Regions from separate parts of the Phyllobacterium sp. K27 genome, predicted to be linked through region 2. Evidence: predicted binding sites of a transcription regulator. Region 2 holds the regulator's gene; each other region holds the start of a gene.
What was found. The regulator LexA, encoded in region 2, represses DNA repair genes until DNA is damaged. The targets are predictions, from matches to a motif close to TGTTCNNNNTGTGTTCNG.
Positions count from the first base shown of each region.

Region 1: the regulator LexA is predicted to act here: its motif matches at 4,295-4,312, upstream of ACYJL1_RS14210 (sel1 repeat family protein).
Region 3: the regulator LexA is predicted to act here: its motif matches at 7,766-7,783, upstream of ACYJL1_RS15320 (PA0069 family radical SAM protein).

Region 1 covers NZ_CM139240.1:2,849,526-2,859,410, forward strand. Annotated here, with positions in the region: gene ACYJL1_RS14195 (carboxyl transferase domain-containing protein) at 1-1,184, shown strand, start outside; gene ACYJL1_RS14200 (acetyl/propionyl/methylcrotonyl-CoA carboxylase subunit alpha) at 1,388-3,367, shown strand; gene ACYJL1_RS14205 (hypothetical protein) at 3,440-3,676, opposite strand; gene ACYJL1_RS14210 (sel1 repeat family protein) at 3,873-4,139, opposite strand; gene ACYJL1_RS14215 (DUF2147 domain-containing protein) at 4,584-4,931, shown strand; gene ACYJL1_RS14220 (ABC transporter substrate-binding protein) at 4,999-6,120, opposite strand; gene ACYJL1_RS14225 (hypothetical protein) at 6,346-6,675, shown strand; gene ACYJL1_RS14230 (glutathione S-transferase N-terminal domain-containing protein) at 6,741-7,442, opposite strand; partial or broken gene ACYJL1_RS14235 (NADP-dependent oxidoreductase) at 7,582-8,445, opposite strand; gene ACYJL1_RS14240 (hypothetical protein) at 8,710-8,850, opposite strand; gene ACYJL1_RS14245 (oxidoreductase) at 8,887-9,702, opposite strand; gene ACYJL1_RS14250 (winged helix-turn-helix transcriptional regulator) at 9,792-9,885, shown strand, end outside.
Region 2 covers NZ_CM139240.1:2,210,649-2,220,533, forward strand. Annotated here, with positions in the region: gene lpxB (lipid-A-disaccharide synthase) at 1-1,142, shown strand, start outside; gene gltA (citrate synthase) at 1,200-2,492, opposite strand; gene gltX (glutamate--tRNA ligase) at 2,638-4,065, opposite strand; gene ACYJL1_RS10795 (ComEC/Rec2 family competence protein) at 4,177-6,615, shown strand; gene lexA (transcriptional repressor LexA) at 6,662-7,378, opposite strand; gene ACYJL1_RS10805 (substrate-binding domain-containing protein) at 7,530-8,552, opposite strand; gene ACYJL1_RS10810 (ABC transporter substrate-binding protein) at 8,836-9,885, shown strand, end outside.
Region 3 covers NZ_CM139240.1:3,088,681-3,098,565, reverse strand. Annotated here, with positions in the region: gene ACYJL1_RS15360 (cell wall hydrolase) at 1-909, shown strand, start outside; gene ACYJL1_RS15355 (bifunctional helix-turn-helix transcriptional regulator/GNAT family N-acetyltransferase) at 1,346-2,299, shown strand; gene ACYJL1_RS15350 (AtpZ/AtpI family protein) at 2,702-3,112, shown strand; gene ACYJL1_RS15345 (F0F1 ATP synthase subunit A) at 3,161-3,913, shown strand; gene ACYJL1_RS15340 (F0F1 ATP synthase subunit C) at 3,981-4,208, shown strand; gene ACYJL1_RS15335 (F0F1 ATP synthase subunit B) at 4,293-4,943, shown strand; gene ACYJL1_RS15330 (F0F1 ATP synthase subunit B) at 4,961-5,440, shown strand; gene ACYJL1_RS15325 (ribonuclease HII) at 5,765-6,424, opposite strand; gene ACYJL1_RS15320 (PA0069 family radical SAM protein) at 6,543-7,700, opposite strand; gene ACYJL1_RS15315 (glycosyltransferase family 2 protein) at 7,802-8,338, shown strand; gene moaB (molybdenum cofactor biosynthesis protein B) at 8,340-8,888, opposite strand; gene ACYJL1_RS15305 (4-(cytidine 5'-diphospho)-2-C-methyl-D-erythritol kinase) at 8,891-9,775, opposite strand; gene ACYJL1_RS15300 (hypothetical protein) at 9,781-9,885, opposite strand, start outside.

The DNA of each region.
Region 1 (9,885 bases), 640 kb from region 2:
TGGTCGATAGCGGCGGGGCGAACTTGCCCAATCAGGATGAGGTGTTCCCTGACCGCGAGCATTTTGGCCGCATCTTCTACAATCAGGCCAATATGTCGGCTGCAGGTATTCCGCAGATCGCCGTGGTCATGGGGTCCTGTACGGCGGGCGGCGCCTATGTGCCCGCCATGTCGGAAGAGACGATTATGGTGAAAGGACAGGCGACGATTTTTCTGGCCGGTCCTCCGCTCGTGAAAGCCGCGACAGGGGAAGAGGTTTCGGCCGAAGACCTTGGCGGTGCCGAGGTGCACACCCGCGACTCCGGCGTTGCCGATCACTATGCAATGGATGATGCGCATGCGCTTGCCATTGCCCGCCGTATCGTCGGAAACCTGAATCGAAAGAAAGACATAGGGCTCGACCTTCGCAAAGTGATTCCGCCGCTTTATGATCCACATGAGCTTTATGGCATCGTGCCGACTGACCTGCGCCAGCCTTACGATGCGCGCGAGTTGATCGCTCGTCTTGTCGATGGATCAGAGTTTGACGAGTTCAAGCAGAATTATGGAACGTCACTGGTTACCGGCTTTGCGCATCTTTATGGCATGCCGGTCGGGATCATCGCCAATAATGGCGTGTTGTTTTCGGAAAGCGCATTAAAGGGCACGCACTTCATCGAGCTTTGCACGCAGCGTGGCATTCCGCTTGTCTTCCTGCAAAACATCACCGGCTTCATGGTCGGGCGCTCCTATGAAGCCCGCGGCATTGCCAAGGATGGCGCAAAGCTTGTCACGGCGGTTGCAACTGCCCGCGTGCCGAAAGTGACGATGATCGTCGGCGGCTCATTTGGTGCTGGCAATTATGGCATGTGTGGACGCGCCTTCTCGCCGCGCTTCCTGTGGATGTGGCCGAACGCCCGTATTTCCGTTATGGGCGGCGAACAGGCCGCAACAGTTCTCGCACTGGTCAAACGCGAGGGCATTGAACGCCAGGGCGCTGAATGGCCCGCCGCAGAAGAGGCAGCCTTCCGTGCGCCTATCCTTGAGAAGTATGAGCGTGAAGGTCACCCGCTCTATTCCTCGGCGCGGCTGTGGGATGATGGCATTATCGACCCGGCAAAGAGCCGCGAAGTGCTGGCGCTTTCCTTATCCGCCGCACTCAATGCGCCCGTGGAAGAAACGCGCTTTGGCATGTTCCGGATGTGATGGGATGGCACCTTCAATGCTCATAATAAAGCCCACATTAGCAATCCGGTCCAGCGTGGTTCGACAAGCTCACCATGAGGGAGAACTGAGGATTGCAAAGCCCAAGATGCTCCAACGTGCAAAACGGCAACTTCCCTCATGGTGAGCTTGTCGAACCACGCACAATGCACATGCCGAACAAGCGAGATGCAATAATGACAAAAATGTTCTCCAGAATCCTCATTGCCAATCGTGGTGAAATTGCCTGCCGTGTCATTCGTACCGCGCAGCGCATGGGGATTGGCACTGTTGCGGTTTATTCCGATGCGGATGCGCAATCCCTGCATGTTGCCATGGCCGACGAGGCGGTCAATATCGGACCAGCGCCCGTCACAGACAGCTATCTGCGTGCCGACCGTATCATTGAGGCGGCGCTAGCCACGGGAGCCGAAGCCATCCATCCCGGCTATGGCTTCCTTTCGGAAAATCCCGGATTTGTCGATGCGGTGGTAAAAGCGGGACTGGTTTTCATTGGCCCAAGCGCTGACTCCATTCGCGCCATGGGCTTGAAGGATGCCGCCAAGCGCCTGATGGAGAAAGCCGGTGTGCCTGTTGTTCCGGGCTATCATGGCGAAGCGCAAGAGCTTGTCGTGCTTGCCTCCAAGGCGCGGGAAATCGGCTATCCGGTCCTGATCAAGGCCCGCGCCGGAGGTGGCGGCAAGGGCATGCGCAAGGTGGATAGTCCCGATGATTTTGCCGAGGCGCTGGGCAGCGCGCGGCGCGAAGCCAAGAGCGCTTTTGGCGATGACCGTGTTCTGGTCGAAAAATATGTCGCCAAGCCGCGCCATATCGAAGTTCAGGTTTTTGGCGATAATCATGGCAATGCCGTGCATCTTTATGAGCGTGATTGCTCTCTCCAGCGCCGCCACCAAAAAGTCATCGAGGAAGCCCCTGCCCCCGGCATTACCGCCGAGATGCGCGCAGCAATGACCAGCGCTGCAGTCAAGGCTGCTTTGGCAATCAACTATTCCGGTGCGGGCACCATAGAATTCATCGTCGATGCGAGCGAAGGGCTAAAGCCTGACCGCTTCTGGTTCATGGAAATGAACACCCGCCTGCAAGTCGAGCATCCCGTTACGGAAATGATCACCGGACTTGATCTGGTTGAGTGGCAGCTGCGCGTCGCCGCGGGCGAAAAACTCCCTTTGACGCAAAAGCAAATCCCGCTGAACGGTCACGCCGTCGAAGCGCGGCTCTATGCGGAAGACCCTGCCCGCAGCTTTTTGCCTGCCATTGGGACGCTGCATCATCTGGCATTCCCGACCCGCAGCGACATTCGCATCGAAACCGGTGTTCGCGCAGGCGATACGATATCTCCGTTCTATGACCCGATGATCGCGAAGGTTGTCGTTCATGCGTCAGATCGGACCTCTGCTTTTTCGGCGATGGAAAATGCGCTGATGCAGACCGAGATTGCGGGAACAAAGACCAACCTTGCCTTTCTGTCAGCTTTGATTCGGCACGAGGGTTTCAGCAGTGGCGATATCGATACCGGCTTGATTGATCGTGATCTTGCCAGCCTTGTGACACCAACAATCGTGCCTGCCGGTGCGAAGGAACTGGCGATTATCGTGGCAAGCGGATTGTTGGAGAAACCAACCTCCAATGATCCGTGGGCGGCCTTGCGCGGCTATAGCCATCTTGGATCGCCAAGCTATCCCGTTATGCTTTTTGAAGAAGAGAAGCCGGCGCGCTATGGAGTGACTGTGCTGGGCAATGAGCGCTTTGCGCTCTCCGGAACACAGGGCGACCTTGAAGTGAAAGTCCGAAAGGAGGCAAGCGGCTGGCATGTCACCGGCAAAGGCATCAATCTTCGTGCCAAGACAGCTGCAATTCCCGATGGTATCGCAGTGCTTTCTACAGGAACAGTTTCGAGCTTTGCCATCGCTGATCCATTCCTGCTTGCCGAGGCGGCAGGAACTGCCGGAGACCGTCTTAGTGCGCCCATGCCTGGCCTGGTAAAGTCCGTTCGCGTTTCAGCGGGCGATATGGTCAAGAAAGGTCAGATATTGCTGGTCCTTGAAGCGATGAAGATGGAACACACCATCACCGCACCGCATGAGGGCAAAATCGCTGAAATCGTCACGGAAGGCTCGCAGGTAAAAGAGAAGTCATCGCTGGTGCGATTTGAGACAAATGATTAGCGCGTTCCCTTGATTCTAAGGTTCACCATCAGCGTTATCGAAATCGGATGCGAATGTTAGAGCAAGTTTTGCTTATCCGTCCTGTTTTGGCAGATTGGCAATGGCGGTTTCAACAGCCGCAATGTTAAGCTCAAGTGTGGCAATCTTCTGCAAAGTATTATTGTCAGGAAATGCTTTTGATTTGGCACACATCGTTATGAGTTGTGTTTGAGCTTCAATTAAACTGGATAACAACCTCTCCAAATCGTCCAACATGTGTTTTCCGTCTTCATTATCAATCGCGCGCACGCGCAGGTTGTAGCTTTTCACCGCATCTTCAATACGCGAAAAGTTTGAAAATTGTCAAAGCACATATGGCGAAAATATACCATTTATTTTACCGTCCGAACAAAATATCCGGACAAACAAATATGTGAACTAATCAATTCGCACTATTCATCACAAAAAGCCCGAATGTGCAGCATTTGATTAAAATTTTATACTTTTGCAGTTCCTTTGAAGAACCTCAGTGAGAAGTCATCCATTCGCGTGCTTCCCGCAACGCAGTTGCAATATCAGCCTTTGGCATTGTTGCCATAATCTCGGCGCGCAGCTTGGCGGCACGATCGCAACCTTTGATTGCAGCAATATTGAACCATTTATGGGCTGCCACAAGGTCCACGGCACAGTCGCGGCCGGTCGCATACATGATGCCCATTTCAAAAAGAATATCGGTCTGCGCAGCGCCAGCCACGTGGCCATTTTCCAGATTTTGAAGATCAAAGCGTGCCATTTTACCAAACCCCTGTTGAACCTATTTCGTATTTACAAACGAAAGCCCTGTCAGACTTCTGAGAACCGCCTGTTTGTTTTTGGCGTGCTCTTTTGATGTTTCCGATCATGCAGGAGAGGCTTGAAATTGCTGTTAAAAGGCATGCTTAACCGGGATCAAACAAAACAAAAACAATTCGTAAACTTCGGAATTCGTTAAATATAATGCTCCAGGAAATACGGGCATTTGCCGAAAATGCGCGCGTACGATTTCAAGCTTTTGCTAACCACATATCGGATTGCAACCATGGGCTTACTTTCCGAACTCTTTTTAATCAGGTGAAAAAATGCTCCCTCGGCTTTTGTGACGGCACTTCCCTTCCTTTGCATTTTAAATTACCTTTACGTGCGCGTAAGCACCATGCGAACAGACGGAGAGTTTGGTTCGCTTCACCGGGAGGATATTATGAAGTTAAAAATTTTGCTGGCAGGCGCCAGCTTTGCCCTCATGACAGGATCGGCAATAGCTGAAGAACCTATCGTTGGTTCATGGAAGCGCTCGAATGGGACGATTATCCAGTATTCGTCCTGCGGCGGCGACAAATATTGCGGTACGGTCATGACCGGAGAATATAAGGGCAAGTCGATCGGCTCAATGGCGGGCAAGGATGGCTCCTATAAGGGCACCGTCAACAAACTTGATGAAGGCAAGACCTATAATGGCAAAGCCACGGCCAAGGGCGGCAAACTATCGCTGGCCGGATGCGTGATGGGCGGTCTCATCTGCAAAAGCGAAAGCCTCACCCGCCAGTAGCGCCGGGATATCAACTCAAGACGAGCAGGCAGATAAATCTGCCCGCTCACTTTCACAAGGCCCGACACTACTCCTTGATCGGTGCGTAAGCCCCATCGTGCCAGATATTGATATCGTATTTGGCATCCTTGATGTCGCCCTTCTCGTCAAAAACGACAGGGCCAATAACGGTATTCACCGGCGTGCCATCCTTGAGAATTTCCGCGACCTTTTCAGGATCATCGCTGCCTGCACGCTCTATCCCTTGCGCAAAGGCTTCGATGACCGCGTAGGAAAACAGGGTAAAGCCATCAGGCACGAAACCACCGGCCTTTATCTTTTCTACTGCGGCCTTGGCTTCTGGCCGGACCTGCGGATTGGCCGGGAATGTGAAGATAACGCCTTCAGCTGCGGGACCCGAAACCGCCCAAAAATCTGGCGACGCTATGGAGTCACCCATCATGAGCTGAAATTTGAAATTCTGGTCTGCTGCCTGTCGCAGAATGAGCCCGGCTTCCTGATGATAGCCACCGAAATAAACAAAATCAGCCTTCAAATCCTTCAGCTTGGTGATAAGTGCTGAATAGTCCTTTTCACCGGCATTGATCCCGTCATACAGAATTTCGTTCAGTCCGGCCTCATTCATCTTGCCCTTGACGGCATCCGCAAGCCCCTTGCCATAGGCGCCCTTGTCGTGAAGAACGACAACATTCTTGCCCTTGTATTTTTCGGCAATCCAAGGTCCGACGAATTCGCCCTGCGCGTCATCACGCGTATAAAGCCGCATGATCGTCGGCCAGCCATTTTTAGCGGCTGCGTCGGTAAGCTCCGGATTTGACGAGGCGGGTGTCATCATCAATACGCCAGCTTCAGCATAGACCGAAGAAGCCGGAATACTCGAACCTGAGCAGGCATGACCATCCACGAACTTGATACCGGCAGCGACAATGCGGTTGGCGATGGATACGGCCTGTTTTGGATCACAAACGTCATCCTCCATGACGAGTTTGATCTTGCGGCCCAAAATACCGCCCTTCTCATTGATCGCCGCGGCAGCAGCCTGAGCGCCCTGTTTGAACTGATCGCCAATATTGGCAAGTTGGCCTGTCATCGGGCCAGCCACTGCAATCTCGATATCTTCAGCCATAGCGGATGAAGCGCCCAAAGCAGCGGCAATCAGGCCCGCATAGACAATTTTCTTGAAAGGCATGGTTCCCCCTTTTTTAAAGAAAAGCAGGTGGAGCCTACATGCAATTTAAACGCACGCCAGCAGAATTTTTAAAGCGTGGTTGAAGTGTGTCCATACCCGCTTGGCCAATATCCAGCGGCAAACGTCAGACACCTGCAATACCGAGTTGAATTAATCCGACAGTCTTAGACTAAGGTCTAATTGCGCGGCAAAACGAGCTGAAGTATATATTGAGCATATTTCAGAATGTTGCTGTTTGAAGTATCAATTATAAAGATTGTTTTATTCTGCGAAGAATGTCTAAGAGGCCAGCAATGCTACACGTATCCTCCCGGCGTGTGGATTTTAAGAGCTGCAGGGTGGCTGGGTAGCGATTATTTCAAATATCGTTGCTCTGATGGCCTTACCCGGATGTATTTTATTCGGTTGACCGAGCAGAGCCAAGGTCTGAACCAGCGTTTCTGGTTAGGGACAAGCAAAAGCAGCCATGGAGTTCTCCCCATGGCTGCTTTTTTCCTTCTGCTGACCGGCTTTTTTTCCTTCAATGGATCGGCTTTATCGCCGTCGGCGCATTAGCTTTGTTGCCGTCGGCGCATGAGCCTCGTTGCCGTCGGCGCATCAGCCTCGTTGCCGTCGGCGCATTAGCGGGCTGTCTGCCCAAACAGGATCTTCTGCGCTTCCTTGTCATCAGCCAGATTACGGCGTTCTTCCCTACCGACCGCAACCCCGCGTTCAACTGCCGGACGCGCGCGGATGGCTTCAAACCAGCGCTTCAGATTAGGGAAATCATCAAGGTCCTGCCCCTGATTGGCGTGGGAGATTGTCCAGCCATAGGATGCGATATCGGCGATGGAATATTCATCAGCAAGATAGTCCCTGCCCTCAAGGCGGCGATTCATCACCCCATAAAGTCGATTAACCTCATTTGTGTAGCGATTAATGCCATACTCGATCTTTTCCGGCGCATAATTGCGGAAATGATGGGCTTGACCCGCCATGGGGCCAAGGCCGCCAACCTGCCAGAACAGCCACTCCTCAACAGCAACCCGCTTACGTTCGTCCTGCGGATAGAACTTGCCAAACTTCCGGCCGAGATATTGCAGAATCGCGCCTGATTCAAAAACAGAGATCGGCTTCCCATCCGGCCCTTCGGGGTCGATAATGGCAGGCATACGATTGTTGGGAGCAATTTTCAGGAATGAGGGCTCGAACTGATCGCCCTTGCCGATATTCACCAGCTTCACCTCATAAGGAATGTCGAGCTCTTCCAGCATGATGGAAATTTTCCATCCATTCGGTGTGGGCCAATAATAAAGCTCGATCGGCTTGGTCTGGGCTGTCATATCCGTCTCCATGGATGTCACCTGAATTTAGAGTCAGACCTAAACATAGGCACCGGTTATCTGTTCACAAGGGAATAATTTCACGACAGGCGCGAGTGTCAGAGCACGCGGACCGCAAGGCACTCACTTCATGCGAAAGTCACTTTGTGGTGATGACTACCTTTCCCTTTGCGCGGCCCGTCTCGACATAAGCCATGGCCTCGTTGGACTTTGCGAATGGGAAAATACGATCCACGATGGGTCTAATGATTCCTGCCTCAATCAAGGACGTGATCTGAGCGAGTTGTTCACCATTGGCTGTCATGAAAAGGAACGAATAGCTGATGCCTCGGCGTTTGGCTTTTCTTCGGATGCCAAAACTCAGCAGACGTGTGATTTGCTGAAGCAGCCAGTTGAAACCATTCTCCTTGGCGAAAGCCGGGTCCGGCGGCCCTGAAATGGAGATCAGCTTTCCGCCCGGCTTCAACACGCGAAGAGATTTCTCCAGCGTGTCCTTGCCAAGACTATTCAGGACGACATCATAATCCTGCAGAGCTTCTTCGAAGTTCTGCGACTTGTAATCAATCACGACATCTGCACCGAGACTTTTGACCAGATCGATATTTGCTGTGCTTGTGGTCGTTGCCACATGGCCCCCAAGATGCTTGGCGAGCTGAATGGCAACTGTGCCGACACCGCCCGAACCAGCGTGGATCAGAACTTTTTGCCCCTTTTGCAAATTGGCTCGCTCAACAAGTACCTGCCATGCTGTCAAGGCGACAAGCGGAATGGATGCGGCTTCTTCCATGGTCAGGTTATTTGGCTTCATCGCAACATCGGCCTCGTCGATGGCGATGTATTCTGCAAATGTTCCGATGCGGTCCTGAGCTGGACGGGCATAAACAGCATCACCGGGCTTGAACTGCCGAACGCCCGACCCGACCCGGACCACAACGCCCGCTACGTCATTGCCCAAGACCAGCGGCAGACGATAAGGCAGGATGAGCTTGAACTCTCCATCTTGAGGGTCCGGACCCATTAATCTGGTCGAAATGGTATGAGGCTTTTCGTTTGGATACAAGGAGCAAAGGCGAAGGCAATGTGGTTCATTTTCGAGCCTTTGCGACGAAGTAGGCGGGCGAAAAGACCATATCCTGCGGACGCCGAAACGGCTGCAAGCTGCAGTGTCGAACCGCTTGGCCGGGGGGAAGACCCCGCCCTTCGCGCTTCTCCTCGCATCTTCTTGCCGTTTCAGGCGCCATTTCGATCATATTAATAGGTCCGGACCCTAAATCTTGGCATCCAAAACGTTGACACTGGCGGCATGAATTTCCACCATCACGTCATTTTTCCGCAACTCCGGCTCCGGGCTTTGCGTGAAACGCAGCGCACCACCCTTCACATAGCGATCAATCAGAAATGATTTCATAAGAACCAGCCTTCGTTTCTGTGGTGGTGCGAACATTCAGTCGGGAAGTCGATTGAATTTCCGTAGATTTTTATCCACGAAAGACTCAGGGAAAAAGCGGCGTACAAAGCGAACCTGCCGCGCTGCTTTACCAACAGTGTAACGTCTTTTGGGCGATGGTGCATTGGCTGCCCTCACAACTGTCGCTGCGACGATCTCTGGTGCGTCACCTTTTTCAATGATTTCACGCATCAGCTTCTCGGCGTAGCCACGGATCGTATCATAGACGGGAAGCGGCTGGTCCGGTCGGGTAAGGTTTTCTTCAAAGGACGTGCGGGTCACGCCAGGCTCGACAAGCACAACGCGGATGCCCTGGGTGCGAACTTCATGGTCTAGCGATTCGGAATAGCCCTCGATAGCGTGCTTGGTTGACGAATAAAGAGCGTTATACGGAGCGGGAATGAGTCCAAGTATGGAACTCAGATTGACAATTCGTCCCCGGCCCTGCTGTCGCATCACGGGCAGAACTGCATTTGTCATCCGCAGCACGCCAAAAACATTCACATCGAACACGGCCTGTGCCTGAGCGGCAGAGGACTCTTCCGCGCCGCCGAGCAGCCCTATCCCGGCATTGTTGACAAGAAGGTCAATCTGCCCGGTGCGGCCAAGAACTTCGTCGACAAGCGACCGCACCGATACATCATCGGTAACATCGCAGATCAGCATGGTGATCCCATCCGGACCATCGGACATCGGCTTTCGGCTGGTACCGAATACACGATAGCCATCGCGTCGCAGCGCTTGTGCCGTCACCAGTCCAATACCAGAGGAAGCGCCCGTTACGAGAGCTACCCTGTGCTCTTTATTTCTCATCATCTTCAGCTTTCATTTTGTTATGGAAATTTGATGGACTATCAGTTACTATTATTTTAGTAGTAAGTCACTATCAAAAAGATACTAACATGAAAAATCTTTCAGACGAGCCATGTCTTATTGCCCGCAGCCTTGCCCTGATCGGTGATGCCTGGAGTATGCTGATCATGCGGGATTCCCATG
Region 2 (9,885 bases):
TCATAACAGGCGAGGAGTCTGGTGACCAGTTGGGTGCCGATCTCGTAAGGGCGCTGCGCAAGAGCCACGATGGAGAGATTACGCTGACTGGCGTTGGCGGCGATCATCTGGCTGAGCTTGGGCTTGATAGTCTTTTTGATCAGCACGAGATAGCGCTTGTCGGTCTTAGCGCTATCATACGCAAACTGCCTCAGCTTGTCCGCCGGATATCACAGCTTGCTGCTTCAATTGTCGCGTCGAAGCCGGATTGCCTTGTCATTATCGACAGTCCCGATTTTACGCATCGTGTGGCGCGCAAGGTGCGGGCGGCGGACCCTTCCATACCCATCGTGAATTACATCAGTCCATCTGTATGGGCCTGGCGACCGGAGCGCGCGAAAGCAATGCGTTCCTATATAGATCATGTCCTGGTTATTCTTCCATTTGAAGTGCAGGCATTAAAAGATTTGGACGGTCCTCCATCAACCTATGTCGGGCATAGGCTGGTTTCCTATGCACCACTGCTGGAAGCTGCGGAGACAAATCGGGCTCGAGATGCGGGGCTTGGTGATCGGGAGATCAAGAATCTTTTGATATTGCCGGGTTCGCGAAGGTCGGAAATTGCCAGCCTTATTGAGGTATTCGGGGAAACGGCAGAACTGCTTGTGAGCCGCGGCAATAAGATCAATGTGACTATACCGACATTGCCGCGGGTTGAGGCAATGGTCCGTGAATTGACGGCAAACTGGGCGGTTCGCCCCAATATCGTTGTTGGCGAAGCCGAGCGACTGCGCGCGTTTTCGCAAGCCGATGCGGCACTTGCCGCATCGGGGACGGTGTCCCTGGAATTGGCTTTGGCCCGCATACCGACGGTGCTCTCCTACAAACCAGACTGGTTGGCGCGTACATTCCTTGCGCCGCGTATCAAAATATGGAGCGCAGCGCTTCCAAATATTATCGCTGATGAACCTGTTGTACCCGAATATTTCAACATATTCGTGCGCGCAGGGTCGCTTGCCCGCCAGCTTGAACAATTACTGATGCCAGGTTTGCGGCGCAGCGCGCAGCTTGAGAGTTTCGATAAGATCGCCCGATTCATGCAAACGGATCGTCCTGCTGGAGAAATTGCAGCGGAAAAGGTTCTTGAGCTCGTAAAGCGATAATTGCCACTCATATCAAAGAAAAAGGCGCCGGATGGCGCCTTTTTCTTATGTCGTCATTTATTTGCGATTTTCAACGCTCACATAATCGCGCTGTGTCGCACCGGTATAAAGCTGCCGCGGACGGCCAATCTTTTGATGCGGATCTTCGATCATTTCTTTCCACTGAGCAATCCAGCCAACAGTACGCGCAACAGCGAACAGTACTGTGAACATGGTGGTGGGGAAGCCCAGTGCCTTCAATGTGATTCCAGAATAGAAATCGACATTTGGATAAAGCTTCTTTTCGATGAAATATTCATCGGTTAGCGCAATACGTTCAAGCTCCATTGCAACGTCCAGCAGTGGGTCGTCCTTGATACCCAGTTCTGCCAGAACTTCGCGCGTTGTCTGCTGCATGATCTTGGCGCGCGGGTCATAATTCTTATAAACGCGGTGACCAAAGCCCATCAGGCGGAACGGATCGTTCTTGTCCTTGGCGCGGGCAATATATTCTGGAATGCGATCGACTGTGCCGATCTCGCCAAGCATGGTCAGCGCAGCCTCATTTGCTCCGCCATGCGCCGGACCCCACAGGCAGGCAATGCCCGCTGCAATACATGCAAATGGATTTGCGCCGGACGAACCTGCAAGGCGAACGGTCGATGTCGAAGCATTCTGCTCGTGGTCAGCATGCAAAATGAAGATGCGATCCATTGCACGTGCAAGCACAGGATTTGGAACATAATCTTCGCAAGGCACGGCAAAGCACATGTGCAGGAAGTTGGTCGCGAAATCGAGATTGTTCTTCGGATAAACGAATGGCTGACCGATATGATATTTGTAGGCCATAGCGGCCAGCGTCGGGATTTTTGCGATCATGCGGATCGAAGCGACCATGCGCTGATGCGGATCGGAAATATCTGTTGAGTCGTGGTAGAAGGCCGACAGGGCACCTACACAACCGACCATAACGGCCATTGGATGGGCATCGCGACGGAACCCGCTGAAGAAGCGCGACATCTGTTCATGCACCATGGTGTGGCGCGTTACGCGAAAATCAAAGTCCACCTTCTGGCTCTTTGTCGGCAATTCGCCGTAAAGCAGCAAATAGCAAGCTTCGAGAAAATCTCCGTTCTCGGCCAGCTGTTCAATAGGGTAGCCACGGTGGAGCAGAACGCCTTCGTCGCCATCAATATACGTAATTTGCGACTCGCATGACGCTGTCGAGGTGAAGCCCGGATCATAAGTGAATGCGCCGGTGTTTTTGTATAAAGTCCCAATGTCTACGACATCCGGTCCGATGGTCCCCTTTTTTATGGGTAAAGCGAATTCGTGACCATTGAGATCGATGTTTACGCTGTTCTCAGACATTGCCGTTCCTTTCTTGCTTTGACTTGCGCTGAACAGCGCAAAAGCATCATTCCTCGAATGAGGTTATTTCCGTGATTTTTACAGGCAGTGCACCGTACCGGAAAGGCGCGATGTTGCAATGCAAAAATGCGATGAAACTTCCGTACTATCGTCCTTTCAACTGATCCTCAATCCGGCCGAGCGATTCGTCTCGGCCAAGCACTGCCAGTACGTCAAACACGCCCGGTGAGGTAGCTCTTCCTGTCAATGCAGCACGCAATGGCTGAGCGATTTTTCCAAGCTTCAAGCCGGTTTTTTCCGCATGAATACGAATAGCTGCATCAAGCGTGTCAGCAGTCCAATCGGTAATTGCAGCCAAATCCGGCAACACGCCCTGAAGGACGGCCAAACCATCCTCATTAAGCAAGCTGGCGGCTTTGTCGTCCAGCGGCAGCGGTCGTTCGGTAAACAGATATTTGGCGCTATCGGCAAGTTCGACAAGGGTTTTGGCACGCTCTTTAAGGCCGGACATGGCAGCGAGAAGCTGTCCCTTGGTGGTATCATTCAGACGGGAAATTATCTCAGCGCCACCTTCGATCTCCGGCAGAATATCGATCATGGCCTTGACCAGATCGGCATCGCTGGAAATCCGCATATAGTGGCCGTTAATCGCCTCGAGCTTCTGGAAGTCAAAACGGGATGCGCCGCGATTAATGTCGGATATTTCGAACCACTGAATCATCTGCTCATCGGACATGATCTCGTCATCGCCATGGCTCCAGCCCAAGCGCACAAGATAATTGCGCAGGGCAGCAGGCAGATATCCCATGGCACGATAGGCTTCGACACCAAGCGCACCGTGGCGCTTGGACAGTTTTGCGCCGTCAGCCCCATGGATAAGCGGAATATGGCCCATAATGGGAACATCCCAGCCCATAGCATTATAGATAACGGTCTGGCGTGCCGCATTTGTCAAATGATCATCGCCGCGGATAATATGCGTTACGCCCATATCGTGATCGTCGACCACGACCGCGTGCATGTAGGTAGGATTGCCGTCCGAGCGAAGGATAATGAAATCATCAAGGTCCTTGTTTGGGAAGCGCACATCACCCTGCACCTGATCGCGTACCAAAGTCTCACCCTCTTGCGGTGCTTTGATGCGAATAACCGGCTTTACGCCAGCTGGCGCGTCTTTCGGGTCGCGGTCGCGCCAGCGGCCGTCATAACGGGGCGGGCGGCCTTCGGCACGGGCCTTTTCACGCATTTCCTCCAGTTCGGCCTGTGATGCATAGCAATAATAGGCCTTGCCTTTGGCAACCAGCTCTTCGGCCACTTCGCGGTGACGGGGAACACGATCAAATTGAGAGACAGCATCGCCATCCCAATCAAGTCCAAGCCATTTCAATCCATCAAGTATGGCGGCCACCGCCGCTTCGGACGAACGTTCGCGATCAGTGTCCTCGATGCGCAACAACATTTTCCCGCCCGTATGCTTGGCGTAAAGCCAATTGAACAGAGCCGTGCGTGCACCGCCAATATGCAGATAGCCGGTGGGAGAGGGAGCGAAACGGGTAATGACAGAAGATGACATATGGTCTCCAGGGCAGTTCGGTCTGTTAGTCGAACGTCCAATCGAATTGATTTGGCGTTGATGTACCATAGCGGTGCTGTCGTGCAAGGGCATTGGCAGAAATGGGGATCAATGGCCGAACCGTCAACCGACGAGAAAACGAGCGAAAGGCGCTTCTGGTTTCAATCGGAAAGCGTAGGGCAGGCACTTGTCAAATCGCCCGCTGCAAAAGCAGTGGGTGGCCGTGGCGTTGATACGAGGGGCATCACTGTTTTCAAACAGTCCTTCGATCGGAAGCTTCAGGCTTTTGCCCATGCGATACCGGCGGCAATCAGTGATGAGGCTGCGCGAGGCACGAAATTTTTGTTTTTGCCAGTGTTCGCTGGAATTGGAGCTGTCATTTATTTCAGTGCAAGTGGCGAGCCGAGACTCAGTCCGATGGTCTTTGGGATCACGTTACTTGTCGGATGCTATCTGCTTGCACAGAACAGACCAACAATAAGGCTGATATTGCTCGCTGCAATGGCGGTCACCGCTGGCATGCTTTGCGCCAAGCTGGAAACGATAAGGGTGGCGACACCCATGCTGGGCTCCGAAGTGACCACGCGCGTGACCGGCCGCATCTCGGCTTTGGCAAAGGATGCAAAAGGGGGATGGCGACTGACCCTTGATGTCATAGAAACGGAACGTCCTTCGTTGCGTTTTGGGCCGGATCGTATTGCAGTTTCAGCACGCCGCCTGCCGCGGGATTTGCGCATCGGCGATGGACTGAAAGCATTGGTCCGTCTGCGTCCACAATCTGGACCGGTTCGGCCGGGCAATTATGATTTTGCCTTTTATAACTACTATCGCGGCGTTGGGGCCAACGGGTTTTTGCTGGGCTTGCCTAAAAAGGTCGATATTGCGCCAAAGTCCGGAATATGGGCAACGGCTTTTTTGATGATCAGCAATATTCGCCAGCAGCTGACGCATCGCATATTGCACCGCATCAAAGGGGAGCCGGGTGACATCGCAACATCGCTGATTACAGGGCAACGCGACGGCATCAGTGAGGAAACCAACAGCGCTCTGCGCCTCAGCGGCCTGGCGCATATTCTGTCGATATCCGGTTTCCACATGGCACTCGTGGCGGCGATTATCATAGGTTCTCTTCGTGCTGTGTTTGCCTTGTTCCCTAGTGCATCGGCGCGCTATCCTGTCAAAAAACTTGCGGCGGTTATCGCCTTGTTCGGCTCGGCATTCTATCTCTTGCTTTCAGGCGCGGATATTGCCGCACAGCGCAGCTTTGTGATGCTTGCGGTCATGCTGCTTGCACTGACTGTTGACCACGCAGCGGTGTCCATGCGCAATCTCGCAATTGCCGCCTGCATTACGATTGCCGTTTCACCACACGAAATTCTTGGACCAAGTTTTCAGATGTCCTATTCGGCAACAGCCGCCCTTATAGCCTTCTATAGCTGGTGGTCACGTTACCAACTCAAACGCGGCCTACGTCAACGGACAAAGGCCAGGGCTGGAAATTGGCTGTTTCCGTCAAAAATAACAGCCTATATGGGTGGCATCGCCATGACCTCACTGGTTGCAGGCACAGCAAGCTCAATCTTTGCCGCATATCATTTCAATAACACAGCTCCATTTGGCCTTATCGGGAATGCCTTGGCGCTGCCGGTTGTTTCGATTCTCGTTATGCCCTTCGCAGTGCTCGGCATGCTTGCCATGCCTTTTGACCTGGACTGGCTTCCGTTCACGGTTATGGGATGGGGCATTGAGATCGTCATCACGATAGCAAAAGCTGTGGCTTTGCATTCACCAAGCGGAAATCTCGGACTGATACCCGAAATTTCGCTTGTTCTCATGGCAATAGCGCTCCTGATTCTTCTATTCCTTTCGACATGGTTGCGTCTGTTCGCTTTGCCGTTTGTGGTCATGGCCGTTGTTTTGACAAGTCGGGTATCGGAGCCCGCAATCATGATTTCAGAGGACGGGAAACTGGTCGCTATAAGAACAGAAGACGATCAGTTAGCAATCAACAGGCACGCCGGTGGTACGTTCAGTCTGAATAATTGGCAGCAGGGATATAAAACGCCGCAAATTATCAAGCCTGCAATGAAGGGTGATCTTGCAAGCGGGCCTCAATTTGAGTGCAACGACAAACTTTGCACTGCCCGCGAGCCGAAAGGGTTGGTTATCGCTTATACAGATGATGCAACAAGAGCAGCGGATGCATGCCGTGAAGGGCATGTCGTCATTTTGGCGTTTGCCACGAAGGTTGCGACTTGTCCAAACGCCGAAACATTGGTGCTTACAGCGCAGATGTTGGCGCTCAAGGGTGCTACGGAAATCAGATTCAAAGATTCGCAACCTGGCTCATTTGAAGCCGATCCTGCACTGACTGGAGCGGCCCTGGCAAAACAAGAACTTTTGCAACGCCTGGCTTCATCCGAGATTAAACATGCAGTCGGCACACCGAACCGGCCATGGAATAGTCACCGCATCTACTCTCGTGCCGCACGAAATCTGGAAGAGCGGCGAGCGAGCAAAAGAGAGCCACGTTCAGGTGAACAAAAGTAATCAGGCGCCTCTTATCATCTCGGCTTTTTAGTTCTTTTGGCGTTTTCTAGTACCGGCGTATCAGGCCAACCAGCTTGCCTTGGACCTGAACCCGATCCGGCCCAAAGATTCGGGTCTCATAGGCAGGGTTTGCTGCTTCAAGAGCGATGGATGCACCTTTGCGGCGAAAACGCTTCAACGTGGCCTCTTCATCATCCACAAGGGCCACGACGATTTCACCGGGGCTTGCCGTATCGCCGCGCTTGATGACAACAGTATCACCATCGAAAATACCCGCTTCGATCATGGAGTCGCCTTTGACCTCAAGCGCATAATGCTCGCCACTACCGATCATATCTGGCGGAAGGTTGAGCATATGGGTCTGGTTCTGGATTGCGGCGATGGGCACACCTGCTGCAATGCGTCCCATCACCGGGATGCTGATCATATTGGCAGCCACAATGTCCGCAGTGCTTGCTTGCGGGCGAGGCGGGGCGATATTGCGTCCCAAACTGCCTTCGATAACGCTTGGCGAAAATTTGCGTTGTGCGTTCAAGCCCGGCGCAATTGAATCCGGCAGGCGAAGGACTTCCAGCGCTCGTGCCCTATTTGCTAGCCGGCGAATAAATCCTCGCTCCTCCAGCGCGGTAATCAGACGGTGAATGCCCGATTTGGATGCGAGGTCCAATGCATCCTTCATCTCATCAAATGAAGGGGGAATGCCCGTTTCCTTCAACCGTTCATGAATGAAGAGCAGAAGTTCATGTTGTTTGCGCGTGAGCATAGGGCGATCCTTAAACGTGGAATCGGAAAAACAAAACCAGAACAAACACTATATGTTCCAGTTGTGTTCCACAAGGATTAATATCTGGTATAAACCAGTTACTTAAGGCGCCGCACACTGAAAATCAGATAAATAACGGAGAGCAATATGCTTAGCCGCGTATTGGAGGGCCACTGGATTGGCGTACGGTGAGCTCGACAGGCCATAGCTCATGAATATTGTCCACCGGTTCGCCATCGAGCACGCGCACCAGCATTTCAGCGATCCTTGTTGCGGCGGAACGCATTGACGACCGTGTGGTCGTCATGGATGGAACCATGTTGCTCGCATTGAGATAGGGGAAGACGTCATCGTGGGTGATGAGAGATACCTGCTTGCCCAACTGATATCCCTTGTTGCGGACGGCGCGCGAGACGCCCAAAGCCGTCATCATCGATCCTGCAATAATAGCTGTTGGTTGCGGTGTACATGAAAGCAAGCGCTGCGTTTCACGAAAGCCAATTTCATCAGAGAAATAGTCGTGAACGATAAAGCGTGGGTCCACTTCGACACCGCGTTCATTTAAAGCTTGCCGATACCCCAGTTCTCGATGCTCGGAAAATGTGAAGCCCTTCAAGCCATCAATCATGGCGATGTGCCGATGTCCCAAATCGAGAAGGTGGCTTGCTGCCTGATAGAACGCGCCCTGATTGTCAATGTCCAGCCAAGCATGAGGTCTGTCAATATTTGTGCGTCCATGTAGGACAAAAGGGAAGTTTGCATCAAGCAGCATGGATACACGCTCGTCGACCAAAACGGGGCCGGAGACAATAATCGCATCGACACGTTTGCTGGAGATGAGGCGCTTATAGACTGAAATTTCGTCATTATCGATAATCGGGCTCAGTAAAAAATCAATCTCGTCCCGGGAGAGGCGCTCCGCCAGACCGGCAAGAAATTCTGCCGTATGTGGACCGAATCGTTGACTGGAGTCTGCAGGGATGACGAGGCCAATTGCACCCACACGGCCCATGGCAAGACGCCGCGCATTCGCATTCGCGCTGTAGCCAAATTTCAATGCCGCCTTGTTGACGCGCTCGCGCGTCGCTTCATTCACTTCCGGATAACCATTCAGCGCGCGGCTGACGGTCGTCTGGGAAAGGTTGAGCTTTTCAGCGAGTTCTTTCAGCTTCATGCTGGGTGATCCAAACCAGGTTCCGATCCGTGTAATCAAATGTCTGTTTCAGCGTAGTATAACCATAGTTCAAAGCGCTTTAAATGATCTACACAATTTTATTTGGCTGATTACCAGCGTTCATAAACTATTTATTGACAATCGATTTGCGTTTTGACACTTTTTATCCAAAGCGCTTTGGATAAGTTGATTTGACCATCTGACGCGTTTGAGGAGGACTTGCAATTGGGATTGTGTGCCGTCCGGCATAGGGTGATCCATCAAAGATTTTTGGGAGGATTTTATGAAGAAGAGTTCCGTTTTTGCAGGCGTATTGCTTACCGCGCTGTTATCTTCCAGTGCCTATGCAGCCAATCTTTCTATCGTCTATAGCTCAACTGGCAATGAGACCGCCGAGTTGCGCAAGCAGCTTGACCGCTTTGAAAAAGAGACGGGAAACAAAGTTTCCATCGTTGCCATGCCATCCAGCAGTTCCGATAATTTCGGCCAGTATCGTCTTTGGCTTGCTGCCGGAAATACGGATATCGATGTCTATAAGACCGATGTCGTTTGGGCGCCCCAGTTGTCGGAGCAATTCCTCGATTTGACCGAAGCGGCAAAAGACGTTGTGGATCAACATTTCCCATCGATCATTGAGAGCCAGACGGTCGACGGCAAGTTGGTAGCCCTGCCATTATATACGGATGCGCCGGCACTTTATTATCGCAAGGATTTGCTTGAAAAGTACAATAAGCCCGTTCCCAAGACCTGGGATGAAATGGCTGCGACCGCCAGGGAAGTGCAGGATAGCGAACGTCAGGCCGGAAACAAAGGAATGTTTGGATTTGTATTTCAGGGAAATGCCTATGAAGGGCTGACCTGTAATGCATTGGAATGGATAAAATCATCCGGCGGTGGCCAGATTGTTGAAGCTGACGGTACGATCTCGGTCAATAACCCGCAAGCGGTTGCAGCAATTGATCGCGCCAAAGGCTGGATCGACACGATTTCGCCAAAAGGTGCACTGGCCTACAAGGAAGAAGAATCTCGCGGTGTCTGGCAGACGGGCAATTCCGTCTTCATGAGAAATTGGCCTTACGCCTATTCGTTGAGCCAAGGTGCTGACAGCGCCGTTAAAGGTAAGTTCGATGTAGCGCCGCTTCCGGTCGGAAAGGAAGGCGAGAAGTCTGCAGCAACTCTCGGTGGCTGGAATCTGGCCGTTTCGAAATACTCGAAATCACCTGACGAGGCGATAAAGCTTACCCTGTTCCTTGCTGCCGCCGAGCAGCAGAAGGAAATGGCGATCAATATCTCCCATCTGCCGACGATTAAATCCCTCTATGATGACAAGGAT
Region 3 (9,885 bases), 880 kb from region 2:
AATGCGCCGGGAATAGGCCCTGTGGCCATCAATGGCTCGGGCAAGGCTTCGGGCGCCACGCCCGACGAGGCACGCATCAACCGGGCGGAAAAACAGGGGCGTATCGTTTCGATCAGCAAGAAAGCCCCTCCAAAAGCTTTCAGTGCCGGATCAATATTGCAGCGTCAAAGCATGATCATCCGGCCAACCCATGGTATTGAAGTCGATATGGCTTTTGCCAAGCCAAAAATCGCGGGCAAGGAAATCGAGATTGCTCTGGCGTTCCACAGTCGTGTTCCTGAGAAAATCGAGCCCGACGCTCCGATGCTTGCTGGCCTGATTAACAATGATCAGCCAGATGTTTTGGCCCTTGGTTATGCGCCCGCTGCTCCCGATTATTCGAAAACCTCACCTTTTGATTCCATCCTTGCTGAACCGAAGCAGGCGGGGCGCTTCGTGCCTCAGCTTGGAAAAGGTGATCATGATTGGCTGGCAACGCCTTTGCCTCCCGTCGTCTTCACGGCTGCGGAACAGAAGTGCCTGGCGACTGGCATTTATTTCGAGGCGAGAAGCGAGAGCATAAAAGGGCAGGCCGCAGTGGCACAGGTTATCCTCAATCGCGTCCGCAATCCCGCCTATCCGAAAACCATCTGCAATGTCGTCTATCAGAATGATGACTGGATCAACCGCTGCCAGTTCTCATTTGCCTGCGAAGGCCGCAAATTGCGTGTGACCGAACCAAAGCAATGGAAAGTCGCGCAGGAAATCGCCATGGCTGTCACGTCGGGCCGGATATTCCTGCCGGAAATTGGCTCGGCAACCCATTATCATGCGACCTATGTACGGGCGAACTGGGCGCGTACGATGAAGCGTATCGATAAAATCGGTCAGCACATCTTCTACCGCACTTATGGCGGCGGCTGGATTTAGACCGCTTGGAAAACTGGGGAAAACTGCTATATTTGTTTCTGGAGTGGAGGATGAGCTTTCGCCCATCCCCCGTTTCTCACTTGCCGAAATAGACCCGGACGGTCCATGACCAGCTCGTCCGGGTTTTTCTTATAGTGAGAGTGAAGCTAAATGGTTTGTACCACATAGATTCACCTCCAGTTTTGAGAGCAAGGCCTTTGCCAAGGTCGGAGAGGCCAATCTTCTCCGATGCACCGGCTGGCTCGGTGCCTGCTGCTTCCGCTCTCAAATTCTCATTTGAAATCGTCTCAGTCTATTCTTTGAAACCCTGCAACCCGCAAGAAACGTGGGGTTGAATCGCCATGAGCCCATGCCGGCTGTGCTTTTGCATAGCCATTTACAAGTCAATTATGAAGGCGTATAGTTGTATCATGCAACTATATTGAGGGGTATTTATATGAGAAAGTTGCCAGATACCGCTCCCATACGTGATGCATCGCGGCGGATTGTTCGCGAACTGGGCTTTATGCGGCCAACTCTTGCAGGAACAGACCTTGCTCCGTCCTCGGTTCACGCTCTCATCGAGATTGGCAAAAATGGAGCGCTGACCGCTGCCGAATTATGCGCCGTACTCGACCTTGAAAAATCCAGTGTCAGCCGCATGATGCGTAAGCTCGTCCTGTCGGGCGAGTTGACCGAAGAGCCGAACGGACAGGACGCCCGCTCCAAAGTACTTTCCTTGACAAGCAAGGGTCACCACACGCTCGCTGCAATCAATGCCTTTGCTGATGATGTCGTGTCTTCTGCGCTCAGTGATCACTCGGCGGCTGTGCAGGAAAAGGTGCGTGATGGGCTTTCAGCCTATGCCAATGCGCTGGAGCAACGGCGCGCAGGCAAGGCGCCACAGTCATCACCAGCAATATCCATCCAAAGTGGATATCAGCCCGGTATTATCGGACGGTGTGCCGAGATGCATGGCCGCTATTATGCAAGAACCAATGGTTTCGGCCATTTTTTTGAAGGCAAGGTGGCTGCGGGAATTGCTGAATTTTCGGGGCGGTTGGAGCGGCCTGTCAATCAGATATGGGCGGCGATAGATGCGGAAAAGATCGTCGGCACAGTGGCAATTGACGGCGAAGATCTCGGAAAGAATGTGGCGCACTTACGCTGGTTCATCATGGAAGATGGTTATCGCGGCGCCGGCATCGGTAGGCGGTTGCTCGATGAAGCGATTTCGTTCTGCATCGAACGAAAGTTTTCGGAAATCCAGCTTTGGACATTCAAGGGATTGGACGCCGCCCGGCGACTTTATGAGGCGCACGGATTTATTCTGACTGAGGAAAAGCCCGGCCAGCAATGGGGCAAAGAGGTGCTTGAACAGCGTTTTACACGCAAAATCATCGGGGCCTAGCCATTGGCCGCCTGGAACCATTGGAGCAGTGACAGTCTGCACCAGTGGCTCGAAGGCGACGGGCGAAACTCGTCAGGCACTTGCTGCGACGCTTCTGGTGCTGGCTAAGGGCAAATTTTCCGGTTGCTGGCTTCAGCACCTTCTGAAAACCAAAACCCGCAACGTCCCAAAGAGCTGAATTACGCAATCTATATCGGCAGCCAATCGCAAGATTCGCGTGCAAAATTGACGCTTAGTGGTGAGCGGGAAAGTCATATTTGCCTAAGGTATTGAATTCTAGTGAAAAAATTACCTTGGAGAGTCATGACTCTTCGCCTTGACTAGCGAGGATCAGAACAATATGTTGCGCGCGACTTCGAAGCGGGGATGAAGCCTCGCATTCAGTGTGTAAAGGACATGCCATTGGCAACGGGTAACGATCCCGATAAGTCAGGTTCTGTCGGTGACACGCCGGATGCTGGCAGGGGACTAACTTCGGAAGAGCTGGAGCTTCGGCGCCGCAATCTGGAAGCAAAGCTTGTTTCCAGGGGGGCAGGCCGCAAAGCCGGTTCGCATGACAAGGGGACGGAAACCGCCTCCGGTGTCGCGCAGGCCATGAAACTGTCGAGCGAGTTTATCGCCGGTGTTCTGGTTGGTGCGGGGTTGGGCTGGTTAGCTGACCGATTTTTGGGTACATCGCCGTGGGGGCTTATCATTCTGCTCCTTCTGGGCTTTTGTGCTGGAACGCTGAATATCCTGCGCTCTGCAGGGCATGTGGCGGAAAATAATGGGGTAGACTTTACTAAAAAGTCTGACCATGAAAAACCGGAATAGGGCTCATCGAGCGCCGTTCGTGAGAACAGAATTAGAGACGAGGTAATAGTGGCTAACGATCCGATTCATCAATTCCACATCGCGCAATGGGTTCCCTTGCAGGTGGGCGGCGTTGATCTGTCCTTCACCAACTCCTCTGCCTTCATGGTTGCCACTGTTGCTGTTGCGTCGGCATTTCTTTATCTCACCTCGTCAAATCGCGGCCTCATTCCGACTCGCCTTCAGTCGGTTTCGGAAATGGCCTACGAGTTCGTCGCATCGACATTGCGCGAATCAGCCGGCAGTGCGGGAATGAAGTTTTTTCCGATGGTGTTTTCGCTGTTCATGTTTGTGCTTGTTGCCAATATGCTCGGCATGTTCCCATACTTCTTCACCATTACCAGCCAGATCATCGTGACCTTTGCGCTTGCGGTTCTGGTTATCGGAACAGTGCTCGTTTATGGCTTTGCCAAGCACGGTTTCAAGTTCCTTGGGGTCTTTGTGCCCTCCGGCGTGCCCGGGCCGCTCTTGCTGCTCGTTGTTCCCATCGAAATTATCTCTTTCCTTTCCCGTCCGATCAGTCTTTCGGTTCGTTTGTTCGCCAACATGCTTGCTGGCCACATTACACTGAAGGTGTTTGCCGGCTTTGTGGCTTCCCTCAGCGCATTCGGCGCGGTGGGAATTGGCGGCGCAATTTTGCCGTTGGCCATGACTGTCGCATTGACGGGTCTGGAATTCCTGGTGGCTTTCCTTCAGGCCTACGTCTTCACCGTGCTTACCTGCATGTATCTGAACGACGCAGTTCATCCCGGCGGTCACTAAACAGTTCACCGGCGGATGTCCGCCAAACGTAAATCTATTCTAACGATCTACCCTCAAGGAGTTTAATATGGATCCCGTAGCAGCAAAGTACATCGGCGCAGGTCTGGCTTGTTTTGGTATGGCCGGCACGGCCCTCGGCCTTGGCAACATTTTCGGCAGCTATCTTTCCGGTGCATTGCGCAACCCATCCGCAGCTGATGGCCAGTTCGGCCGTCTGGTATTCGGCTTCGCCGTTACTGAAGCTCTGGGCATCTTCTCGCTGCTCATCGCTCTTCTGCTTCTCTTCGCTGTATAATAACGGCTTACGATATTGGCTGCGTCGGTCGAAATGAGACCAGCGCAGCCAGTATGATTTGAAGTTCAATCAAGGGGACAACGCATGTTCGTGTCTTCGGCTAACGCCGCATCCACAACAGATACAATAGTCGCGCAGAGCGAAGCGCCGGCCCAAACCGAAACGGTTGCGCCTGGAGCAGTGCCTGATGCGCATGCTCCCGCAGATCCGACAGCGGGAACGCATTCGGAAACCGGTCATGTCAAAGCCGTGTTCCCTCCCTTTGATTCCAACCATTTTGCTTCACAGCTTCTTTGGTTGGCGATCACATTTGCAGTTTTCTATGTCTTCCTGTCCCGCGTGGTTCTCCCGCGTATCGGTGGTATCATCGAAACGAGGCGTGATCGTATCGCTACTGATCTGGATCAGGCAGCGCGGATGAAACAGGAGTCTGACGAGGCCCTTGCTGCCTATACGCAGGAACTCGCCGACGCCAAGAATAAGGCCGGCGCAATTGCGCAGGAAGCCCGTGATCAGGCAAAGGCGAAAGCCGACGCTGAGCAGGCCGAGATTTCCGCAGCTCTTGAAAAGAAGCTGAGTGACGCTGAAGCCAGCATTGCCACCATCAAGAACAAGGCTATGCAAGAAGTCGGCTCCATTGCGGAAGATACGGCTGCTGAAATCGTCAAGAAGCTGTTTGGCGGTGCCGTCGACAAGCCCGCAATCTCCGCTGCTGTCAAAGCAGTGCGCGGCTAAGGAGAATCGTCATGCAATTGGATGCAACATTCTATTCTCTCGTCGGCCTCATCATCTTCCTGGCGATTATTGTCTATCTGAAGGTTCCTGGTGTCGTCGGCAAGTCCCTTGATGCTCGTGCGGACAAGATTCGCGATGAGCTTGAAGAAGCCCGCCGCCTGCGTGAAGAAGCGCAGTCGCTGCTGGCTGAGTATCAGCGCAAGCGCAAGGAAGCTGAAAAGGAAGCTGGTGAAATCGTTGCCATAGCGCAGCGTGAAGCACAGGGCCTTCTCGAGGAAGCCAAGAAGAAAACTGAAGATTATGTTGCCCGCCGTAATAAGCTGGCTGAGCAGAAGATCGCTCAGGCAGAAGTTGAGGCGGTCAATGAGGTTCGCGCTTCGGCTGTGGATATCGCCGTTGCCGCCGCCAGCCGGATTTTGTCGGATAAGGTGGATGCCAAGACATCTGCCGATCTCTTCAAATCATCGCTTTCGGAAGTGAAATCTCGTTTGAACTGACAAGTAGGTTGAACGAATGAATTGAGTGAAGCCGCCGAAAGGCGGCTTTCTTTTTTGCTCAAAGAAAATCTCCCGAAGGCATGCAATGTCATTGCAATGATTGAACACTGACCTAAAAATCGTAACAACCAGCGCAAAAACAGGGATTTTTGCGGAAAAATTGCAAGCGAAGATTGCAGTTTGGTTGCATGCGATTGAATTAAAGCAACGTCAGCAAAAGTGGGAGCCGGTTCTGCGTTTGAAATTGCTTGAAACAAGAAGTTCGAGCATTCTGTGGCTTTGGTTTAAATGGAACCAAAAGAACGCTTGATCAAAACGGATACTCTAGGCCTGCCGCTCTTTCAAAGGCGAAAAACTGAAGCGGTGCAGACCAATGACCGGTCCATGCTCTTCCATTGCATTGCGATGGATTTCTGTCGCGTAACCCGCGTGGGATTCCAGCCCATAGAGCGGATAATACTGCCCTGTCTGGGTCATCATCCTGTCTCTCGTCACTTTGGCGAGTATGGATGCCGCGGCGATTGACACAGAGCGTTGGTCGCCCTTGATCATCGCTGTTGCAGGGCAGGGCAGGCCGGGCGCGACATCCCTACCATCAATCAGGGCATGCTGAGGAATGATCGCAAGACCGCGTGTGGCGCGGCGCATCGCTTCAAGCGCGGCCTTCAATATGTTGGTTGCATCGATTGCAGGTGCAGAGATACTGGAAATAGAACAGGCCAGTGCTGTTTTTGTAATAATATCAAACAGTTCTTCGCGCCGCTTTGCCGTGAGCCGCTTTGAATCATCAAGGCCGTCGGGAATTTTCTTCGGGTCAAGAATAACAGCCGCTGCAACCACTGGTCCTGCCAAAGGCCCTCTGCCTGCTTCGTCGATACCGGCAACGAATTGGATACCGGATCGTGTAAGCTTCCTTTCACTGGCAAAGTCGGGCTTGTCAGCGGGCAGGGAAAGCAGCAGAGAATCAGAACGTGATCGAGACATCTTGCGGCGACTCTCGCATTCGTCCTGATTCTCTGCAAGTCCCTGGATAGCTGATGGGGCGTCGCTATCCAAGGTTACCATCAGGCGGGGATGGGGGTCGCACCTGATGGAAGTCGGTTTAAAACAGCGACAACTGCTCGCTTCCAGGTGTTGCGGCGAAGAGATCGGTCCGCAAACGCCTTTTATTCAGATTGATTCCAAGCCGCTTGGCAGCAATTTCAAACCGCCGTCCGATTTGCCAGGCATAGGGGCCTTCACCACGCATGCGCTTGCCCCATTCGGCGTCATAATCCTTGCCATCCCGCATGGACCGCACGAGCGAGAGCACATGCCGGTAACGATCAGGATAGTTGCGCAGCAGCCATTCTTTGAAAAGCGGGCTGACCTCAAGTGGCAGCCGAAGCAGAACATATCCAGCCTCAAGCGCACCCATGGCACGGGCACTGTCGAGAATACGCTCAATCTCGTGATCGTTCAGCCCGGGAATGACAGGGGCCACCATAACACCAACGGGAATTCCCGCATCGGAAAGGCTGCGCAAGGCTTGCAGCCGTCGCGTAGGCGTTGAAGCGCGTGGCTCCATGGTGCGGGCCAACTTTCCGTCGAGTGTCGTCACTGAAAGACAAACCTTGGCGAGGCCCTTCTCAGCCATGCGCGCCAGAATGTCCTGATCCCGCATAACCAACGCAGATTTTGTAACGATTCCAACGGGATGTTGATGCGCCTCCAGCACCTGCAGAATATCGCGCATGATACGCCATTTCTTCTCAATGGGCTGATAGGGATCGGTATTTGTGCCGATGGCGATTGTCTTTGCAGTATAACCTGGCTTGGACAATTCCCTGTCCAGCATCTTTGCTGCATCAGGCTTGGCAAAGAGTTTTGATTCAAAATCAAGTCCGGCAGACAATCCCATATAGCTGTGTGTCGGGCGGGCAAAGCAATAGATGCAACCATGCTCGCAACCGCGATAAGGGTTGATTGACCTGTCGAAACTTATATCCGGCGAGTCATTGCGTGTGATGATTGTCCGGGGCTTTTCAAGTTGTACCTCAGTCTTGAATGGCGGGAGATCTTCAATTGTTTCCCAACCATCATCATAGACGTGGCGGCTTTCAGCTTCAAAACGGCCAGTTGGATTCATACCCGCGCCGCGCCCGCGTCTGCGCTCACCGTCTATCCGCAAGCCAGCATTTTCGATCAATGCGTTGGCATGCTGTGCCCGGCCACTTCCGAAAGCGATCTTATCCGCCTGCACTACAATGTTCATCTGCATTCTCCCTGCCAGGCAAAACCGATTCGTTGATGGCTTCGAGCCTGAATCTATTCCTATCAAATAATGAGAACAAAGCAAGAACAATTTAGACAAAAGGATGGATGGAAATTATAGTCACATTGATATATTGGCTAAGTATGATTTCCGTCCTGATTGAAACCCGTAACTCAGACGAATTATTGGCCAGAACCCTTGCCGGGCTGGTAGGTGGAGCTGTCGAGGGGCTGCTCAGTGATGTGATTATTGTCGATTATGGATCATCGGATCAGACTCATCGTGTTGCCGATGCGGCTGGTTGTATCTTTCTGCAGGATCAAACATTGATCGACGGATTCCGGCGGGCGCGCAGTGAATGGTTTTTGCTGGTGGAACCCGGCGCGAGATTGCTCGATGGATGGATTGAGCCGGTCGCCGTGCATGTAGAGCGGGCGCAAGGTCCGGCCTGTTTCACCTGCTCCCATGCTCACCGCAAGCCTTTGCTTAACCGGATTTTTTCGAAACGCAGCCCCATTGCCGACGGCCTGCTGATCTCCAAACGTCAGGCAATGGCATTATTAAAGCCGGAAAAGAAGGCAGCCGATTTGGCGCGCGGATTGGCGATGAAGCGCTTGCGCGCAGAAATCATCCCAACAGCTTAGTTTAGCCCTTGCTACTGCGTCTCAAATGCTCATTGAGGCGTGGCATGATCTCGACAAAGTTGCAGGGCATGTGACGATAATCGAGCTGATATTGGAGAATATGGTCCCAGGCATCCTTGCAAGCGCCTGGGGAGCCCGGCAATGCGAACACAAAGGTGGCGTTTACAACGCCGCCCGTCGCGCGCGATTGAATCGTGGACGTGCCGATTTTATCATAGGAAATCCTGTGAAAAACCTCGGAAAATCCGTCCATCCGCTTTTCGAATATTGGTTCAAGCGCTTCCGGTGTCACATCGCGTCCGGTAAAGCCGGTGCCGCCTGTGGTGATGATGACATCGATCTGTTCATCCTTTGACCAGGAAATGACGCGCTCGCGAATTTTTGCAACATCATCGGTTACGATGTCTCTGGCCGCCAATATGTGGCCTGCGAGAGCGATGCGTTCAGCAAGTGTCTTGCCTGATTTATCATCATCGAGCGTACGCGTGTCAGACACGGTAAGAACTGCGATTTTGACCGGAACGAATGCGCGTGGTGAATTCTCGGACAAGATCAGCTTCCTCCTTCGCCGCTATGCGTGTTTATCACAAACCACGATGGATAAGCGTTGCGCAGCTGCGATGCAGCAGCAAAGGCCGCCTCATCGCTATCATAAATCGCAAAACAGGTGGCTCCCGATCCAGACATGCGCGCCAGACGCGGAGACGTGGAACACAGCGCATCCATCGTGTCGCCAATAATGGGAAGCAGTTCGACTGTGGCCGCATATAGATGATTTTCTGTCTGTTCAAGATAGGCGCAGACATCGTTCACGCTCCCGAATCTTGGCAAGGTGGGCAATCCAGGATTGTCTTGCTTTTTCAAGGCTCCGAAGACCTGTGGCGTCGAGACGGCGGTGCCGTTGTTGACCAGAACCATTGGCAGGCGCGGGATGGCTGTGACCGCCTCCAGTTCTTCGCCGATACCGCGGGCAATCAAGGGCCTTCCATGCAGGCACATGGGCAAATCCGCGCCAAGTGCCAACCCAATATTATTGAGATCGACAGGATCAAGATTGACGTTCCAAAGAGAGACCAGCGCCCTCAAGGTTGAAGCGGCATCGCTGGACCCGCCGCCAATGCCAGAGGCAATTGGCAAGTGTTTTTCCAGATCGACTGAAACAGGGAAAGCTTGGTCCGGAAATTCTGCACGCAACCGGTCTCGCGCTTTTAAAACAAGGTTGGACGCGTCGGCAGGTACGGAATGACCATAAGGCCCCGTTACACGAAATGAATCCACTCTGCTGCGTGCGACACTTATCCGGTCACCAAAATTTGCAAACACGACAAGGCTGTCCAGGAGATGATATCCATCATTCCGTCGGCCAGTTACATGAAGCGCCAGATTGATCTTGGCAGGCGCAGTCAGGCTGATCGTTTGCTCAAGGCTGTCGAGCATTTCCGTCAGTCTTTACGCACACGATATTCGCCAGTTTCCGGGTCCTGAACCAAGGTGCCTTGAGAGCGATTCTGGACTTCTTTTTCCGCCTCACGAACGCGTTTGGATAC